DNA from 3 places in the Rossellomorea sp. FS2 genome. Region 3 is predicted to be linked to each of the others. Evidence: riboswitches for the same ligand, from Rfam matches in the RefSeq annotation. Region 3 holds a riboswitch; each other region holds the start of a gene.

Region 1 (6,665 bases), on a different contig from region 3:
TATTTGATGTAGGAGATCATGTCGATCGCTCCCATCCTCTCACAGAGGCCACCCTCGGAAAGGGTAACATCAAGTTCCTGAACGAAGCAGGGTACGACGGAGTCACGATCGGGAACAACGAGGGCATCACCCTTGATCATGAAGAATTGAATCACCTGTATGATGAAGCGGCATTCCCGGTCATCCTTGGGAACCTCTTCGACGAATCCATGGCGATGCCGGATTGGGTCACCCCTTATCAGATCTACCGGACGAAAGGGGACGTGAAGATCGGGGTCCTTGGTTTAACGGCGCCTTTCTATCCTTTTTATCAGGCGCTGGGCTGGACCGTCACCGAGCCGATCGCTGAGCTGAGGAAGCTGTTGGACGAACTGAGGCCGAAAGTGGACGTGCTCATCCTTTTATCCCATCTGGGCATCCGTGATGATGAATGGATCGGGGAGGAGTTCCCCGAAGTGGACGTCATCCTCGGAGCCCACACCCATCACATCCTTCAGGAAGGGAAGGAGGTCAACGGCACCCTTCTCGGTGCAGCGGGCAAGTACGGGAATTTTGTCGGTCATATGGTGATCGAAGTGGATTCTTCAAGCAAGAAAATCCTCACGAGGAAAGCCGGGCTCTATGCGTATGAAGATCTTCCTGAGACCGGGGTTGAGCCGGATGAAAAACGAAGGTGGGTACTGGAGGGTCAAGCATTACTGGAGGAAGAAATTGCTGATCTGAAAACAGGGCTCTCCGTCGACTGGTATGCTCCGTCGCCGCTACCACTCCTTCTCAGTGAAGCGCTCATGGAGTGGACAGATGCCGATTGTTCGTTCGTGAATGCGGGACTCCTCATGGAAGGCCTGCAAACAGGGGCCGTCACAAAGAGGGACCTGCATCACATCCTGCCACACCCGATTAATCCGTGTCTGATCACGCTCACGGGAGAAGAGCTGAAGGAGATCATCACGCTCACCTTAAATGAATCGTGGCCAGCTCTTGAAGTGAAAGGTCTGGGATTCAGGGGTAAGGTCCTCGGGCAATTCGTTTACACCAATATCAGCTTTACTGAAGGTGATCTGTTGGTGGAAGGAGAGCGTCTTGATCCTCATGAGAGCTACAAGGTGGCACTGCCGGATATGTTTACATTCGGTCACTTCTTCCCTTCTCTAAAAACAAAACCGAAAAAGTATTTCATGCCTGAGTTCTTGCGGGATGTCCTTGGGTGGAAACTCGGCAAAATGAATAATTGAAGCAACAGGTTTTCCTTTCTTCTATGAATAATCCTTGCAATAGGTAATTATACCTTGCAGAATTACAGGTTTCCTTTATAATGGACATATTAGTAAATTTTGTCGAAAAATGAAGGGGATATATAGGAGATTAGTATGATGCTCATTTCTACAAGGTCCATCAGATCCGGCATGGTTCTAGGTTCACCGGTCTATAACATGAGAGGAAAGATGCTGATTCATGATCGCGTGCCGCTCACGGACCGCATGATTCAGCGGCTGTTAGAGTTGAATATTCAATATGTTTATATCGAAGATTCTCTTTCCCATGGAATCGAGGTCAAAGAGACCGTTTCAAAGAAAGTGAGACAGGAGACGATCAAAAGCATCGAGAAGGCATTCAGTCAGGTCAAGCAATCGGGCATCCCGAAAAGCGTGTTGTTTGAGGAGAGTGCTAGGCAAATGACTGGCATCATCGGAGTCGTCCTGCAGGAAGTCAAGGAGAACAATGACCTTCTGACGATCCTGACAGATGTTTTCTCCTATGATTCTTATATCTTCCATCATTCGTTCAATGTGACACTCTATACCCTTTCGATCGGCCTTAAGCTGAATCTTCCCCAAAAGCAGCTCGAACAGCTCGGGGTTGGAGCGATTCTTCATGATATCGGCAAAATGTGCATATCGGAGGAAATCCTCATGAAGCCGGGCAGACTGACGGAAGCGGAATTTGCTGAAATCAAACTCCATTCCGAGAGGGGATTTGAAATCCTCCGCGGCCTTCATTCGGTGTCCATCCTCGTAGCGCACTGTGCGTATCAGCACCATGAGAGGTTGGACGGCTCAGGATATCCCAGGGGAATCAAGGAAGAAGACATCCATCCATTCGCCAAGATCATTGCGGTCGCCGACGTCTTTGACGCCATGACCTCCAACCGGGTATACCGGGATGCCATGCTTCCCCATCAGGCGCTCGAGATCCTTTATGCAGGAGCGGGGACCCTGTTCGACAGGGAGGTCATCGAAGCCTTCAGGCGCTCCGTGGCCATCTATCCGAATGGGATGATCATCGAGCTGAATGATGATCGGAAAGCCATCGTGGCCGAGCAGAATCAAGGGGTGACCGACCGTCCTGTTGTACGGATCGTCGAAGAGCGGGGAGAACGTCTGGAAACCCCTTATGAAATCGATTTGAGCAAGGAATTTGATATCATCATCACGGGCTTTGATCCGGATTTTGAAGTCGGGATCCCTTCCCGTACATGACCCCCCTCTATCGTGGGGTCTTTTTTGCGTTGAATGGTTTAAAATATTTCCATATAGGGAATATCCATTGTCAAAGACCCGGCAGTTTGATATAGTTGTATAGAAAATTTTATAAGCAACCACATCATCAATCCGATGGGGTAGAGGCGCAGGGTTCATTAGTAAGCTGTTTGAGGATGACAACTGAGAGAACAGATGAAAGGGAACTTTTGCCGAAGTAGCCATGTATGTCGAATGCATGGGTGCTGGGGTTATCTTGAAAAAGGATGACACTGTCATTATAGAGGTACTCTATAATGGGGAGCTACAGATCGTGATGGAGCACTTACGTTACTGACAAGGTAATGATAGTATCTCTATCATTGCCTTTTTTGTTTGCCTTCTATCATGTTTCAGCACTTCCCCCCTATCAATTCATAGGAGGAACTCATGGAAAACACCATTTACTCATTGATCCCGCCACTCTTGGCCATCTTGATGGTCGTACTGACGCGGAGGGTACTTTTATCCCTCGGTGTAGGGATTGTAGCATCAGCACTCTTAATAGCCAATTTTTCAATCGTAGAAACGATCTCCCTCGTATGGGATGGTTTCATCGGGAATCTATACGCAGATGGAGAATGGAATAAAGGGAATATCTTCATCATCCTTTTCCTGCTTCTGCTTGGTATCATCACGGCATTCATCAATATCACGGGCGGAAGCCGTGCCTTCGGTGAATGGGCCATCAAGCGAGTGAAGACCCGCAGGGGTGCACAACTCCTTGCAGCCGTACTCGGTATCATCATCTTCATCGACGATTATTTTAATGCACTTGCGGTCGGTCAGGTAGCACGTCCTGTCACGGACCGTCACAATATTTCAAGGGCAAAACTTGCCTATATCATTGATTCGACTTCAGCTCCCATTTGTGTGGTTTCACCGGTTTCAAGCTGGGGGGCGTACATCATCGGCATCATGGGGACGATCCTGGCTGCGCATAATGTGACCGACATTTCGGCATTTTCTGCCTTCGTGCAAGTTGTTCCGATGAACTTTTACGTTTGGGCCACGATCCTTTTCGTATTGTTGATTGCCATCAGGGGCATCGACTTTGGGAAAATGCGTGAGCATGAAGTGAAAGCGATCCAGACAGGTGAGCTGTATGATGCATCAAAAGAAATCCCAGGAGAACTTAAAAATGAGCTTCCCGTCAGCCCAAGGGGAACAGTCGGTGACCTTGTCTGGCCGATTGTTGCTCTCGTCGTCGGAACGGTCGGTGCCATGCTGTGGACCGGATACCGTGCGGTGGGATCCTTCGATCTTCTCAAAGTGTTCGAGAACACCGATGTAACACTTTCGCTGATTCTCGGAGGGGTTGTCGGATTTATCGTTTCCCTGCTCTTCTTCCTCAGACAGGTGAGTATGAAAGGCGTGGAAGGGAGTGCACTCGGTAAAGGGATCATCGAGGGGGTTAAGTCGATGTTGCCAGCCGTTTACATCCTGTTCTTCGCTTGGACGATCGTTACGCTGATCGGAGAATTGGAGACAGGGAAGTATCTTGCGGGTCTCGTTGAACAATCGAGCATACCTGTAGCGGCCCTGCCTTTCATCCTGTTCGTTGTGGCTGGATTCATGGCCTTTTCGACGGGAACTTCCTGGGGATCCTTCGGGTTGCTTCTCCCGATTGCAGGTGAGATTGCGGCCAATACGGATATCACGATCCTGCTTCCATCCATGGCGGCCGTCCTTGCCGGAGCGGTATTCGGAGACCACTGCTCTCCGATTTCGGATACTACCATCCTTTCCTCCACCGGAGCAGGGAGCAATCACATCGACCACGTCCTCACCCAGCTGCCATATGCCCTCATTGCAGCGGGTGCAGCGGCAGTCGGCTATCTTGTCCTCGGATTCACCGAGAACACGTGGCTCGGGCTGCTGACGGTCATCGTGCTTGTCGTGGGTGTGTCGTTCCTGATCGGGAAGAAATCAGAAACAGTGGCAGAACAGCATTAGCAGGAAGCCGGGAATTCATCCCGGCTTCTTTTTTTTGGGGGATGATGGGGAGTCAGCCGTTCTCCGCAGGTACATCTTCACATGGGGAAAGAGGCGTGGTGAATAAGTAATGCATTCTCTTGTAATGTGTCAGAATTATGAAAAATCTCTTTGACAATTGTCCTAGAACTAGCTATACTGTCTTTAGATTTAATGTTCAGAAAATATAAAAATTTCAATCGAATCCGATTGGAATGACACAGGGGGAAATAAGATGGAAAATCGCAGTCAGTTCGGCACCCGTGCAGGTTTTATCATGGCGGCTGTCGGATCCGCCATCGGACTAGGGAATATCTGGCGATTCCCGGCAGTCGCCTATGAGAACGGAGGAGGGGCATTCTTCATCCCGTATCTATTTGCCCTCTTAACGGCGGGGATTCCGCTTTTGATCATGGAATTCACGATCGGGCATAAATATCGAGGGTCCGCTCCGCTCTCTTATTTCAGGATGAACCGCAAGCTTGAATGGCTTGGTTGGTGGCAGGTTGCCATTGCGTTTATTATCTCGACCTACTACTCGGTCATCATTGCATGGGCCATGTCTTACAGCGTATTCTCCTTCAATCTTGGATGGGGAGATGATACAGAAGGGTTTCTTTTCGGGAAATATTTGAATTTGTCAGCGGATGCCGGACAGACGGGAAGCATTGTACCTGGAGTGTTCATTCCATTGGTCATCGTTTGGGCGGTGGCGTTGGGGATTCTCTTCCGGGGAGTTAAGAAAGGAATTGAAGTAGCCAATAAGATTTTCATTCCTGCACTTGTTATTATCTTTTTAATCATTGTAATCAGAGCCGTCACTCTTCCTGGTGCAATGGAAGGTCTGGATGCATTCTTCAAACCTGATTTCTCAAAGATCGCTGATCCAAGCGTATGGGTAGCAGCATATGGACAGATTTTCTTCAGTTTATCCATTGCATTCGCCATCATGATTACGTACTCAAGTTATCTTCCGAAGAAGTCAGATATCACCAACAATGCGTTCATCACTGGATTTGGTAACTCCAGTTTTGAGTTGCTGGCCGGTATTGGGGTTTTTGCAGCACTAGGATTCATGGCTCAATCCCAAGGTCTTTCCGTCCAGGATGTCGTTAGTGGGGGCGTTGGTCTCGCCTTTGTAGTGTTTCCGCAGATCATCAATTCTTTTCCTGCACTCAATGGGTTATTCGGCTTCCTTTTCTTCGCATCTCTCGTCTTAGCCGGTTTGACCTCTCTTATTTCAATCACAGAGACATATGTCGCAGCGGTCTCAGAGAAATTTGGAATCTCCCGCAAGAAGGCTGTCTTGTTCGGCGGTGGACTTTCGGCAATTGTCTCTATTCTATTTGCGACTCAGAACGGGTTGCGCTTCCTCGATGTAGCTGACTACTTCATCAACCAATTCGGAGTAGCATTCGTCGGCTTGATCGAAGTCATCGTGGTCGTTTGGTTCCTGCGCAAACTCAATCCGCTTCAGGCGCACGCCAATGAAATCTCTGATATCCGTCTCGGAGCCTGGTGGAAGGTTTGTCTAGGAGTCATCACACCGGTTGTCCTCGGTTTCATGATGTTTGGTTTGTTCAAAATCAATCTTCTGAAACAATTTGACACTGAAAACGGAAACTATGAAGGGTATCCAGATATGTTCATCAACTTAAGCGGATGGGCTGTTGCAGCCTTTGCCCTTGTACTTGGATTCCTCTTTACCGTCAAGCGTTGGAGCTCCAAAACAGAAGCTGACACCACATACAAGGAGGTAAGCTAATGGGTACAGGAGCAATCATCAGCATGATCGTTGGTATCGTAATCATTTGGGGCGGACTTGTAGCGAGCATAGCCAATGCCGTCATCAGTTCGAAAAAGCAGAAGCAGGCATAAGGAAAAAGCAGACGATGGGATGATCTCCCTTGTCTGCTTTTTTTATTCTCCCTTGGACCGATCCTTCCGCTCCCACATTTTCAGATGGGGATACGGGTCGAAGGACCACTCAGTGATTCCATTGTCTTTGTACATACCATAATGAAGGTGGGGCGGGAATTTTCCTGCCGTCCCCGGGGGGCCGTATCCGGAACTTCCCACTCCTCCGATCACCGTGCCGGGCTCAACGACCTGTCCGATCTTCAGATCTTTGGAGAATCCGTTCAGATGTGCATAATAGTGATACGTATTATT
Region 2 (6,665 bases), on a different contig from region 3:
GAGTGGCTGACATTGTTCAAAAGGAGTTGTTCATAGATGAAAAAGGTTAAAGTCATCGGCATGATCGGACTGATCAGCATCATTTGGGGGTATTTATGGGTAAGCATGAAGGTGGGACTCCAAGACATCCCTCCGTTTTTCTTTACGACCCTGAGACTATTCATCGGTGCATTGGTCCTCATCACGGTGTTAATCATAAGAAGGAAACCGATCCTTCCAAAAGGAAATGAGTGGCGTCGATTCTTCGCCCTCGGCATGCTCATGTGCGTAGGCTATTACGCCCTATGCACCTACGGGATCCAATTTGTCGATTCTGGCATTTCTTCTGTCCTCGTCTATACGATGCCGATCATCGTCAGCATACTCGCCCACTTCTTCCTGAATGAGCGCCTGAACTGGCTAAAGGGCTTCGGGCTGATCGTCGGTGCAGCAGGACTGACCACCATCATCGGGCCAAAGCTTCTCCATCTGTCTTGGAATCTTGCCCTGTTTGGCGAGATCGTCATCGTCGTGTCGGCCTTCTTCTGGTCTTCAGCCAATGTGTATACGAAGAAAATCGGGCGTGATCACGATAAGATCAAAATGACCCTATGGCAGCTGATTGACGGGGGGATCATTCTCCTTATCATCTCCCTGCTGAAAGAACACCATGAAATTGCCCATCTGAGTATCCATATGCCTTCCATGCTGGCCCTTTTATACAGCAGCATACTAGGTACGGCCGTTGCATTCGTCGGATGGAACTGGGTTCTTGGGAATATTGAGGCTTCGATCGCCTCCATCTCCCTGATGTCGGTGCCGATCCTCGGACTGTTATTCGGATCCATTCAGCTTCATGAAGCGATTACCCGGAATGTCATCATCGGGGCGCTATTCGTCTGCCTCGGTATCCTGTTCACATCCTTGCCCAAAAAGAAACCATTGAAAGGGTGATAGCTATGTATACAATCGGACAAACCTCTGAGAAAACGGGATTCTCCCGGGATACGCTGCGCTACTACGAAAAAGTCGGGCTCATCCCGCCACCGTCAAGACTTGAAAATGGGAGAAGGGTCTATACCGACGAAGACATCGAAACGCTTCTCCTCCTCTCGAGCCTGAAGTCCACGGGTCTATCCATAGAGGAGATGACCGATATCGTGAAGGCGAGAAAGATTGCCCTTCCCAACAGAGAGAAAAAGAACGATGAATACCGTAAGTCCGTACAGAAGAAAATTGCGATCCTTCACAAGCACATCCAAGTCATGGAACTGCAAAAGCAGGAAATCGAGAAGATCATCCAGGCTAGCGAGGAAAAGATCAGGCACTATGAAGGATTGATAAAATAGTTTCTCTCCCAGATCCGCCACGATCGTTCAGACCTCATTTTTAGGTTAATAATGGAAAATAAGCAAAATGACCTGATAGGATTAGAAGGATTCACGGAAGAAGTGGTAGAATGAATGGAGATAGACCAACCCGCACTTGAAACCAGAGTGAGGACATGGAGAGGAGAGACTGAACCTGTGACGAAGAAAAAAAGTGAATCCCTGGAGTGGATCAAGGCACTGGCCATCGCCATCATCCTGGTGGTCATCGCCCGTTCCTTCCTTATCACCCCGATCGTGGTTGAAGGGGCATCCATGAATACGACCCTTCAGGATAAAGACCGGATGATCGTAACCAAGATCGGTGATCCGAAGCGGTTCGATATCGTTGTGTTCCACGCCAATGAGCAGCAGGATTACATCAAGCGCGTCATCGGGCTGCCCGGTGATACGATCGAATTTAAAAATGACACACTTTACGTCAATGGCAAGGCCTATGATGAACCTTACCTCGACGACCAAAAAATGGCCAGAGCAGGCGACCTGACCGAACCGTTCAAGCTGGAAGATACGGCAGTCGGCCAAAAGACCGTCCCGGAAGGCACCGTCTTCGTCATGGGGGACAACCGCCAGAACAGCGAAGACAGCCGCATGATCGGAGCCATCCCCATGGATCAGATCGTGGGAAAAACGAATTTGATCTACTATCCGTTTAAGGATTTTAAGATTATTCATAACTAATAAGAAGCGCCGGGATCCTCATCCCCGCGCTTCTTTCTTGTTTTATTGAAGGTTTCCACTCAGGCAAGCGGAGGAAGAATAATGTAGATGGATCGATGTTCCTCCGGGTAGCAAAAAAACCGAACCCCCTATACAAAAAAGAGAATTCGGATTTTCAGTTGAACTTTATAAATCAGCTAAGTTGTTTTAATGTTCGCTTCAAAAACTCCCTCGTACGCTCCTGCTTCGGATGGTTGAAGATCTGTTCCGGCGGGCCTTCTTCGGCGATGACGCCTTTGTCCATGAAGACGACGCGGTCGGATACTTCCTTGGCGAATTCCATTTCGTGCGTCACGATGAGCATGGTGAGGCCGGATCCGGCTAGCTCCTTCATGACCCTTAATACTTCACCGACCATCTCAGGATCGAGTGCGGATGTCGGCTCATCGAAGAGCATGACATCCGGCTCCATGGAAAGGGCGCGCGCGATGGCGACGCGCTGCTTCTGGCCCCCTGAGAGCTGTTTCGGGCTGGCGTTGACATATTGGCTCATGCCAACGACGTCCAAGTATTTCAAGGCGACCTTTTCCGCTTCCTCTTTGGAGCGCTTCAGTACCTTGACCTGGCCGACGACGCAGTTCTTCAAGACATTGTGGTTGTTGAACAGGTTGAACTGCTGGAACACCATGCCCAGGTTTTGGCGGTATGCGAAGATATCATGCTTGCTGTCGAGGATATTCTCCCCGTTGTAGATGATCTGACCGCCGCTCGGTTTTTCCAACAGATTGATGCAGCGGAGAAGGGTGGATTTACCGGAACCGGAGGAACCGATGATGCTCACCACTTCCCCTTTTTTCACTGAAAAGTCGATGTCCTTGAGCACTTCATGGGTGCCGAAGGATTTGTTCAAATGCTGGATGTCTATGACGTTTTCCACAGGGCTTCCTCCTTCTCCTTATTTGGCTTTCGCATCTACCATTGTATAGCTGTCCGGTCCGTCGAGCTTCTTCTCGAAGTGACGGAGGATCTTGGTCACGGCGAATGTCATGACGAAGTAGATCATACATGCGACGAAGAATGATTCGAAGTAACGGAAATTGTTCCCTGCCACGGATTTGGTCAGGAAGTACAGCTCCGATACAGAAATGACATTCAGGACGGATGTATCTTTGATGTTGATGATAAAATGATTCCCCGTTGCCGGCAGGATATTACGGATGACCTGAGGCATGACGACATTCCACATCGTCTGCACATGGTTCATCCCGATGGCCTGGGCAGCCTCGAATTGCCCCTTGTCGATGGAGATGATCCCACCGCGGACGATTTCGGCCATATAGGCACCCGTATTGATGGAGACGACGATGAAAGCCGCCACCATGACGTTCATATCGAATCCGAAGGCCATGGCCGAACCGTAATAGATGACCATTGCCTGTACAATCATCGGCGTGCCCCGGAAGAATTCGATGTAGATGGATAATACGATGTTCACGACTTTGAGGATGACCTTCTTCGGTCCGCGTTCAGGGACAGGGATGGTCCGGATGACGCCTGCCAACAGGCCTATGGCGGCACCGATCACGGTACCGACAAAGGCGATCAACAAGGTCACACCCGCTCCTCGCAAGAACATGGCCCAGTTGTCTGTAATAATTCTGATGATCCACTCTAAGCTCATTGTTCTCCTCCTTCTTCATATTGCCTGACCGGCAACATGATTACTGTTCTGCAGGCTGGTTCTTGATGGCCTGATCCATGATCTCTGTACGTTCATCTTCTGAAATATCTTTCAATGCTTTATTGATTTCTTCCGTGAGGTCGCTTCCTTTTTCCACTCCTACAGCTACGGCCGTATCATCTTCTGATGTTTTGAACCCATCATTGAATTCAACCATGGCGAAATCGTCATTTGCTGTTGAAGCACTCACTGCTTCCGGACGTTCCGATACATATCCATCGATAATGCCTGATTGAAGGGCAACCCTCATGGCAGGGAAGTTATCCATGGCTGTTTCTTTGGAAACCCCTTTGATCTGATCGATCACAGAGTAGTGGAAGGTGTTCAATTGTGCTGTCACCTTAGCCCCTTTGAAGTCTTGGATCGACTTGGCTCCTTCATATTTACCGCCTTTTTTCACGACCATCACAAGATCGGATTTGTAGTAGTTATCAGAGAAGTCGATGGCTTTTTTACGCTCAGCTGTCGGGGACATCCCTGCGACAATGGCGTCGATCTTACCTGAGTTCAGGGCAGGAACGAGTCCGTCCCACTCTGTTTTCACAACAACGAGTTCTTTGCCCATTTTATCTGCAAGCTTTTTCGCCATTTCCACGTCATACCCGCCGGCATATTCCTTGCTTCCTTTGATTTTAACCGCTCCATTGGCGTCTGATTTCTGTGACCAGTTGAATGGTGCGTATCCTGCTTCAAGACCTACAGTGAATGTGTCTTTGTCTTCCGAACCTGAAGCGCCGCTTTTCCCGCAGCCTGCCAACATAACCAGTGCCGAAACCAACAATAATGCGAAGATCGTTGCTCTTTTTTTCATTCTTTTCGTCCCCCTATTTTTTGTAAATGCTTTTGGACAAACAAAAAACGGCCTGAGATCAACTCAGGCCGTAGTATACGAAGTCACCCATAAGTCCTCTCTATTCCCCAATGAGATAGCACAACTCAATAAACCGGGACGTTTATTGAGACAGTCCTGCAGCTCTTAACTGCAGACCCAGCAGGTCATACCGAGACATATGAACCCACTTCGGCGACATTTCCTTCTCCCTGACATCGACGCTTCTCGAGCTCCGCCAAGGACTGTTAAATATCGCACCTCTACCTCACTATTCATAGCGAGGTCTTATTAAATTTTCTCTAACAGTCTACAATTAAACCAGGAAACTGTCAATCCATTGAACTAGTTATTTTCCTGATTTCCAAAGATTACACCCGTTACCAAATCGACATCCACTCAGAAAGTCCCAGGTTTGATATACTATACTCAGACCATTTTTCAGTAAGGAGAGTGCCGGATTGGAGATCTATGTCGATTCCACCATCATTACAGCCCTGCTGTTCATCGGCTTCTTATTCACCCTGATTATGATCGGATCTTACGGATTTACCCACAAGCGGGATATGACCCTGAATATGTTCTTCCTGGCCAAATGTTGCCAGATCCTGGCGGTATCCTTAATGGTGTTCCGGGGCGATATTTCCGATGTGCTATCGATATGGTTGGCCAACATCGTTCTTTATACGGGGACATCTTTGGAAGTTGCAGCGCTAGTGAATCTTCAGGGCTATTTACGTCCTAAGATGAGGCTCATCTATATATATGTGACGATCGTCGGGATTATGGGCTTTTCCATCTTATTTATCTTTTACAATACAGAGTCTGTCCGCATCGCCTACTATTCGTTCCTGACGGCCATCCTCCTTTCACCGGTTTGTCTGGTCGGTTTCAGGAGTTCATCCCTTCTGATGAAGGTTGTGAGCCTGCTTTATGGAGTTGGCGTCATCTTCTCCATCGTCCGGGGATTCAGTTCATTTTTCATCCCAATCCAATCCTTTACCCTTTATAATCCCGGGGTCCTTCAATTGATTGTCCTGCTTTCTTTTTATGTTTTATCGAATTTGATGAATCTTGCCTTCCTTCTTCTGATGAAGGAAAAGGTCGACCGGGAACTCGTCATCCTGGCAAACCAGGATGATCTGACAGGAGTACTGAATAGACGGGCATTCACCAGAAGCGCAGAAGATCTTGTTCGTCACAACAAAAAAGGGTTGCAACACTCGTTCCTTCTCTTTGATGTCGATCATTTTAAACAGATCAACGATACATATGGTCACTTGGCAGGGGATCAAGTCCTTCAAGATATGACCACAACGATACAGGGTCAATTAACGGATAAGGACCTGTTTGGACGATATGGTGGAGATGAATTCGCCATCTTGCTTGTTGATAAAGGGATAGAGGCTTCAAATCGCTTTACTGAACAATTGATTTCTTCTCTCCACTCAACCAAGAGCATCGTCCCATATCAAGTCAGTATAGGCATCACCACCTTCGAGACCTCAACCTTGGAAGAGCTTTATGCCTGTTGTGATGAAGCCTTGTATGAAGCAAAAAAAGCGGGCCGTAATCAATTCAAGAGATGGTGACCGGCGGATACCTCCTCGTGACATCAGTCCCCAGGTGTGACATAATAGTGTTTAAATATGCAACAGATTAGGAGTATGTCGGACATGAAAGCTCTCTTAATAGCACCTTATAGCGGAATGGCTGAAGTCAGCAAGCAGCTTGACCTCCCTCCAGACGTGAAGATGGACGTCACTGTCGCCAACCTCGAGGAGGGAGCTGACTTTGCACGTCAAACGATGCTGGAGGAGTACGATATCATCATCAGCCGCGGGGGCACGGCACTGGCAATCGAACAGGTTGCTTCCCTACCGGTGATCCATATTCAAATATCAGGCTACGATATGCTACGCGTCTTTACGCTGATTAAAAACATCGGAAAGAAAGTCGCGCTAGTCGGATTTGCGTCTGTTACACAAGGGGCCGCAACTCTTTGCAATATCCTTGAATACGACATTGAAGTAAAGACCATTGCCAACAGGACGGAAGTGAAGCCACT
Region 3 (6,665 bases):
TTGCTCCTTATTTTATTGGAATGGGGTATAAACCGCTGCCGGCAGGGGGAAAGTAGCTACGAGCAGATTTATAGCATCCTACCGGTTACGGTGATATACTTACGATACATTTTAAGATTTGGGAGGCACATTTAAATGGCTATTACACATGCAACTGATCAAAACTTCACAGCTGAAACAAACTCTGGTCTTGTACTTGCGGACTTCTGGGCTCCATGGTGTGGACCTTGTAAAATGATCGCTCCAGTACTTGAAGAATTGGACAGCGAAATGGGCGAAAAAGTAAAAATCGTCAAAGTAGACGTGGACGAAAACCAAGAAACAGCAGGAAAATACGGCGTAATGAGCATCCCGACTCTCGTCATCCTAAAAGACGGAGAAGTCGTAGATAAAGTCATCGGTTTCCAACCGAAAGAAGCACTTGCTGAACTAGTCAACAAACACGCGTAAGGACGCCACAAAAAGCATCCGGCCCATAGCCGGATGCTTTTTTGATTTATTTAAACAAATTGGTATGGGGAACATTATGTGAAAGATGATGCATACCCGTTTGATTTAGACAGGCGATTCGTCCTTTAAATACGAGAAATATTCAGAGTGAAATGGAGCGGTCTACATTCTTCCTGATGATCAAACCCTTAAAGAAAAAGGAAAACGATTCATCAGCAAGTCCCACAGTAAGGGAAATACCACATATGCCAATGAAGAAAGAGTACACAATGATCAACCACCAAAGAGTGAAATGAAGCGAAGGGCGCTTGACTCCAATGGGAAAAGAGGGATGATCGAGACCCCGCAGGCACGAGGAGGCTCGACACCCTCCCCATGGAAAGCGAGTGCCCGAAGCGCAAAGGAACGGTCCCCTTTTTCCTGATAACCCGATTTTAAAAGGGAGCCGAAATGATTTACCTAATATTCTGTCCCATAGTAGGGGAGTACCCGCACACCCCATTAAAGAAAGAGTACACAATGATCAAGCACCAAAGAGTGAAATGAAGCGAAGGGCGCTTGACTCCAACGGGAAAAGAGGGATGATCGAGACCCCGCAGGCCTGCCGAGGAGGCTCGACACCCTCCCCGTGGAAAGCAAGTGCCCGAAGCGCAATGAAACGGTCTAATCCCAACCGCTCACCATATCCCGAATAGGACCAGCAATCCAATAAGAAAGTACGCTCGATACGAAAATAGAACATCCTCCCTCACCAAAGCCCCAATCATAGAAGTGCTCCGCCAATTCGTGTATACTTCAAGTAAAAGGAAACAACTGATCGACAACCATGAACGATCGTAAGAAAGGGAGAGCGACCGTGAATACAATGATTTCAAATAAATTGGCCCTCTTGCCCGATCAGCCCGGCTGCTACCTCATGAAAGATCGTCAAGGGACGATCATCTACGTAGGAAAAGCCAAGGTGCTGAAAAATCGGGTTCGGTCCTACTTCACCGGGTCCCATGATGCGAAAACCCAGCGCCTCGTCGGTGAAATCGAGGACTTTGAATACATCATGACTTCATCTGACCTCGAAGCACTCGTGCTCGAAATGAATCTGATCAAGAAGTATGACCCGAAATACAACGTCATGCTCAAAGACGATAAAAGCTACCCGTTCATCAAGCTGACCAACGAGCGTCACCCAAGACTCATCACCACCCGCAAGGTACAGCGCGGAAAAGGACGGTACTTCGGTCCGTATCCGAACGCAGGAGCCGCGAACGAAACGAAAAAATTGCTCGATCGCCTGTATCCCCTGCGAAAATGTACCACGCTGCCGGACAGGGCATGCCTTTACTACCATATGGGACAATGCCTGGCGCCGTGCATCAAGGAAGTGAATAATGAAACCTACCGCGAGATGACGGATGAAATCGCCCGTTTCCTGAATGGCGGCTATAAGGAAATCAAGGAACAGCTTTCCGTGAAGATGCAGGAAGCCTCTGAAAAGATGGAATTCGAGCGTGCCATGGAGTTCAGGGATCAGATCCAGCATATCGAGGCAACGATGGAAAAACAAAAGATGACCATGACGGATTTCACCGATCGCGATGTGTTCGGTTACGGCATCGACAAGGGCTGGATGTGCGTCCAGGTGTTCTTCGTGCGGCAAGGGAAACTCATCGAACGGGATGTTTCCCTGTTCCCGATCTATAATGAACCGGAGGATGAGTTCCTTACATTCCTCGGCCAGTTTTATTCCAAGTCCAATCACTTCAAACCGAAGGAAATTTTCCTCCCGGAAGGAATCGATGTAGAACTCGTGGAGAAACTCCTTGAAGTAAGGACCGTCCAGCCGAAGCGCGGGAAGAAGAAGGAACTGGTGCGCCTTGCCGAGAAAAATGCCAAGCAGGCACTGAATGAGAAGTTTGCCCTGATCGAACGGGATGAAGACCGTACGATCAAAGCGGTCGAAAGACTCGGTGAACAGATGGGGATCTATACGCCATTCCGGATCGAGGCATTCGATAACTCCAATATCCAGGGATCGGATCCCGTCTCGGCCATGATCGTGTTCCTGGACGGGAAGCCGGCTAAGAAGGAATACCGGAAGTACAAGATCAAGACCGTCACCGGACCGGATGACTATGAATCCATGAGGGAAGTGATCCGGAGAAGGTATGCGAGGGTATTGAAAGAAGGACTGCCCCTCCCTGACCTGATTGTCATCGATGGCGGGAAGGGACAGATCGAAGCGGCCCGGGAAGTGCTGGAGAATGAACTGGGTCTTGATGTTCCTCTAGGCGGCCTCGCAAAGGACGACAAGCATCAGACATCGGAACTGCTGTACGGGAATCCCCTCCAGATCATTCCTTTGGAGAAACGGAGCCAGGAATTTTATCTGCTTCAGCGCATACAGGATGAAGTCCACCGGTTCGCCATCACCTTCCATCGCCAGCTCAGGGGGAAGAGTGCGTTCCAATCCATGCTGGATGATATTGATGGAATCGGTCCGAAGCGTAAAAAACAGCTGTTGAAACATTTCGGATCGATGAAACGGATGAAGGATGCAACCTTGGAAGAGTTCAGGGAGCTTGGGATCCCGGAGCGTGTCGCCATGCAACTTCATGAAAAACTTCATGATAATGGTGAAAAGGACGTTGATACCCCAAAATGATTGTGCTATAATGAACAAAAATTAAAAACATTATCACTTTTTAAGTGGTGATAGAGGTGCGGACTTCAATAGTACGGTTCACGGAAGAGTATGAGCTCTGGAGATGTGACTGGAAAGGGGAGGACCGCCGAAGTGAAGCCGCACTCATATCGGCTGCGCTGGTTCTGCATTTAATAGATGCAGGATTGTCAAGATGATTCATCTTGGAGAGCTATCTCACAATGCCGACTGAACCTTTTTTGTTCGTATGCAGTGTTCAAAAAGCAATGAGATGCTTCGTCTCATTGCTTTTTTTTATACCTGCTGCATGACGGTGTCCCCGACATGGGGATGCCAAAAGCCGGAATCAGATAGTAGCTCTAGTCCATCAGGGTGCTCCGCATCCAATCAAGAAGAAAGAGGGAGAAGCATTGGGTATAATCGTTCAGAAATTTGGCGGAACTTCGGTGGGATCAGTGGAACGAATTCAGCATGTGGCTTCACGTGTGGTGGAAGAGAAGGAAAAGGGGAATGACGTCGTCGTCGTCGTTTCAGCAATGGGAAAAACGACGGATGCCCTTGTAGGCATGGCAAAGGAAATCTGCTCGCAGCCGAGCAAACGTGAAATGGATATGCTTCTGTCTACAGGAGAGCAGGTGACCATCTCACTATTGACGATGGCCCTTATCCAAGTCGGCCAGGATGCCATTTCGTTTACGGGCTGGCAGGCCGGGATCGAGACGGAGTCCATCCACAGCAATGCCAGGATCACCAATATCCACACGGAAAAATTGGCATCCCATCTGTATGAAGGGAAGGTCGTCATCGTGGCAGGATTCCAGGGAATGACTGCATCAGGAGAAATCACCACCCTTGGCCGGGGCGGATCCGATACGACGGCCGTCGCCATCGCAGCAGCCCTGAAGGCGGAACGCTGCGATATTTATACGGACGTAGATGGGGTCTACACATCCGACCCCCGTTATATAAAAGGAGCCAGGAAGCTTTCCAGCATCTCCTATGATGAAATGCTGGAGCTTGCCAATCTTGGGGCGGGCGTCCTCCATCCGAGGGCCGTGGAATTTGCCAAAAACTATCAGATTCCATTAGAAGTCCGTTCAAGCATCGAGAGGATCGAAGGTACTTATATTGAGGAGGAAGCAAGCATGGAACAAAATCTAGTTGTACGCGGCGTAGCGTTCGAGAATGAAATCACAAGGGTGACGGTCTTCGGTCTGAATAATGCGTTGAAGGGGCTGTCATCGATCTTCACCACACTGGCGGAGCATCACCTGAATGTCGATATCATCATCCAGAGTCAAACAGAACAAAATACGACCAATCTGTCGTTCTCCATCAAAGGGCATGATCTTGAAGAGACCCTCGAGGTCCTTGAACAGCACAAAGAATCCCTCGGCTTCACCCATGTGGAACATGAAGGGGGACTGTCGAAGGTATCCATCGTAGGATCGGGCATGATCTCGAATCCTGGTGTCGCAGCAGAAATGTTCGAAGTGCTCGCAGATAACGGGATCACCATCAAGATGGTGAGCACATCTGAAATCAAAGTATCCGTCGTCGTGGACGAGGATCTCATGAATAAAGCGGCACAGGTGCTGCACTCCTCTTTCCATCTTGATGAAGTGAAAGTGGAAGAAATCACTCTGTGATCATCAAAAGGCAGGCCCGCTCCTCATGGGAGCGGGCCTGCCTTCTGTGGTCATTCGACCCGGTCTTTGTCATCCCAGACAGCTGTGATCTTGACGGTCTGGTTTCGCTTATGTAGTTCATCAGTCGCTTCTGTGACGAATTTATTCTGCATTTGGACAAATTCGGCAAGGAAGCCCGTTTCCAATTTGAAGGAGGCATCCGATTTCAATGAATTGCGGCGCTTGACGAATTCCCCGCTGAGTTCGAACGTGATTTCGTTCTTCTTCTGGTCGATGATGGCGAGATCTCCCCATCCTGCTTCACGGAAGAAAGATATCAGTTCATCATTGGATGGCAGGGGGAATTTCCTGGCAAGCTGTTTTCCGCCCCAGTACAGAATATCGGGTGTGTGTTTCCCGAGGATATCGGGTAGCAGCAGATCGCGTATCAGTTCATATCCGAAGATGGGAACGGACTGGGACTCTACGACTTCTTCTTTTTTCTGTTCCAAATATATCCCCTCTTTCTATAAAACTATTATATACATGAGAGGGGAATTAATCATCCCATACTCGAAAAAAAGTGTTCATGGGATATTTTGCCGCAATAATAAATCCTGTCTGTTTTGATTGAATTTTCTTACGATTTTGTGACAATTTCCGGACGAAATTATTTTTCCGATATTGTCGAATTTATGTATACGTTTTCTTGACGCTGTCACTCCATGGGAGTAAAATGGATGTGTCACATAATTGTTACAATATAAAATATGAATAAAAATCTAATTTTTATGCGGAGATTAGTTGGAAGATTCATATTTTATGATTAAGGGGGGTAAATCATGGCTGGAAATCGAGAGTTTAATTTTCGCAGGCTTCATTCATTACTAGGTGTGATTCCGGTTGGATTATTCTTAACGCAACATTTAGTGGTGAACCATTTTGCCACTGGCGGGGAAGAGTCGTTCAACCAGGCAGCACATTTCATGGAAAGTCTACCTTTCCGCTATTTCCTGGAGATCTTCATCATATTCCTTCCATTGTACTTCCATGCAATCTATGGAATCTACATTGCGTTCACGTCCAAGAATAACGCCAGCAGATTCGGATTCTTCCGTAACTGGATGTTCCTTCTTCAACGTGTATCCGGCGTCATCACGTTCATCTTCGTCACATGGCATGTCTGGCAGACACGGGTCGCTGTATTCTTCGGCGCGACAGTGAACTTCCAAATGATGGAGGAGATATTCTCCAACCCATTCATGGTCGCATTCTACGTGCTGGGTGTCCTGTCTACGATCTTCCACTTCGCCAATGGCCTATGGTCATTCTGCGTCAGCTGGGGAATCACGGTCACACCGCGTTCACAGCGCATCGCTACATACGTGACGATCGGGATCTTCCTTGCGCTTTCCATCGTGGGTATGCGCGCCATCTTTGCTTTTATCGTATAAGGAACACATTCAATAGATCATGCAAGTGCTCTGAAGTTTGGTAGGAAAAGGAGTGAAGGACGATGAGTAAAGGGAAAATCATCGTAGTCGGTGGTGGATTAGCCGGTCTGATGGCCACCATCAAAGCAGCAGAAAAAGGCGCACCGGTCGATCTATTTTCATTGGTGCCAGTTAAGCGCTCCCACTCCGTTTGCGCACAGGGTGGCATAAACGGAGCGGTCAATACAAAAGGAGAAGGGGACTCTCCTTGGGAACATTTCGATGATACGGTCTATGGAGGAGACTTCCTGGCGAATCAGCCGCCGGTCAAGGCCATGACAGAAGCAGCACCAGGCATCATCCACCTTTTGGACCGGATGGGCGTCATGTTCAACCGTACACCGGAAGGCCTGCTTGACTTCCGCCGCTTTGGTGGAACACAGCATCACCGTACTGCGTTCGCCGGTGCGACAACCGGTCAGCAGTTATTGTACG

The links. A riboswitch is a leader RNA that binds a small molecule or an ion and turns the genes downstream of it on or off. The one in region 3 is predicted to bind lysine.
Region 1: another riboswitch for lysine. It lies ahead of ACNA6I_RS18615 (Na+/H+ antiporter NhaC family protein); the one in region 3 lies ahead of ACNA6I_RS01075 (aspartate kinase).
Region 2: another riboswitch for lysine. It lies ahead of ACNA6I_RS21840 (transporter substrate-binding domain-containing protein); the one in region 3 lies ahead of ACNA6I_RS01075 (aspartate kinase).

What each region holds. Positions count from the first base shown of each region.
Region 1 is NZ_JBLRVS010000005.1:436,337-443,001, forward strand. Features, by position in the region: gene ACNA6I_RS18605 (bifunctional metallophosphatase/5'-nucleotidase) at 1-1,235, shown strand, start outside; gene ACNA6I_RS18610 (HD-GYP domain-containing protein) at 1,371-2,480, shown strand; lysine riboswitch at 2,614-2,795, shown strand; gene ACNA6I_RS18615 (Na+/H+ antiporter NhaC family protein) at 2,910-4,475, shown strand; gene ACNA6I_RS18620 (sodium-dependent transporter) at 4,729-6,258, shown strand; gene ACNA6I_RS18625 (methionine/alanine import family NSS transporter small subunit) at 6,258-6,371, shown strand; gene ACNA6I_RS18630 (M23 family metallopeptidase) at 6,414-6,665, opposite strand, start outside.
Region 2 is NZ_JBLRVS010000007.1:489,874-496,538, forward strand. Features, by position in the region: gene ACNA6I_RS21815 (DMT family transporter) at 37-933, shown strand; gene ACNA6I_RS21820 (MerR family transcriptional regulator) at 939-1,328, shown strand; gene lepB (signal peptidase I) at 1,506-2,048, shown strand; gene ACNA6I_RS21830 (amino acid ABC transporter ATP-binding protein) at 2,221-2,964, opposite strand; gene ACNA6I_RS21835 (amino acid ABC transporter permease) at 2,983-3,708, opposite strand; gene ACNA6I_RS21840 (transporter substrate-binding domain-containing protein) at 3,749-4,579, opposite strand; lysine riboswitch at 4,688-4,871, opposite strand; gene ACNA6I_RS21845 (GGDEF domain-containing protein) at 5,059-6,189, shown strand; gene ACNA6I_RS21850 (PrpR N-terminal domain-containing protein) at 6,274-6,665, shown strand, end outside.
Region 3 is NZ_JBLRVS010000001.1:213,251-219,915, forward strand. Features, by position in the region: gene trxA (thioredoxin) at 136-450, shown strand; gene ACNA6I_RS01065 (hypothetical protein) at 974-1,192, opposite strand; gene uvrC (excinuclease ABC subunit UvrC) at 1,307-3,109, shown strand; lysine riboswitch at 3,153-3,331, shown strand; gene ACNA6I_RS01075 (aspartate kinase) at 3,520-4,758, shown strand; gene ACNA6I_RS01080 (YslB family protein) at 4,809-5,249, opposite strand; gene ACNA6I_RS01085 (succinate dehydrogenase cytochrome b558 subunit) at 5,580-6,191, shown strand; gene sdhA (succinate dehydrogenase flavoprotein subunit) at 6,254-6,665, shown strand, end outside.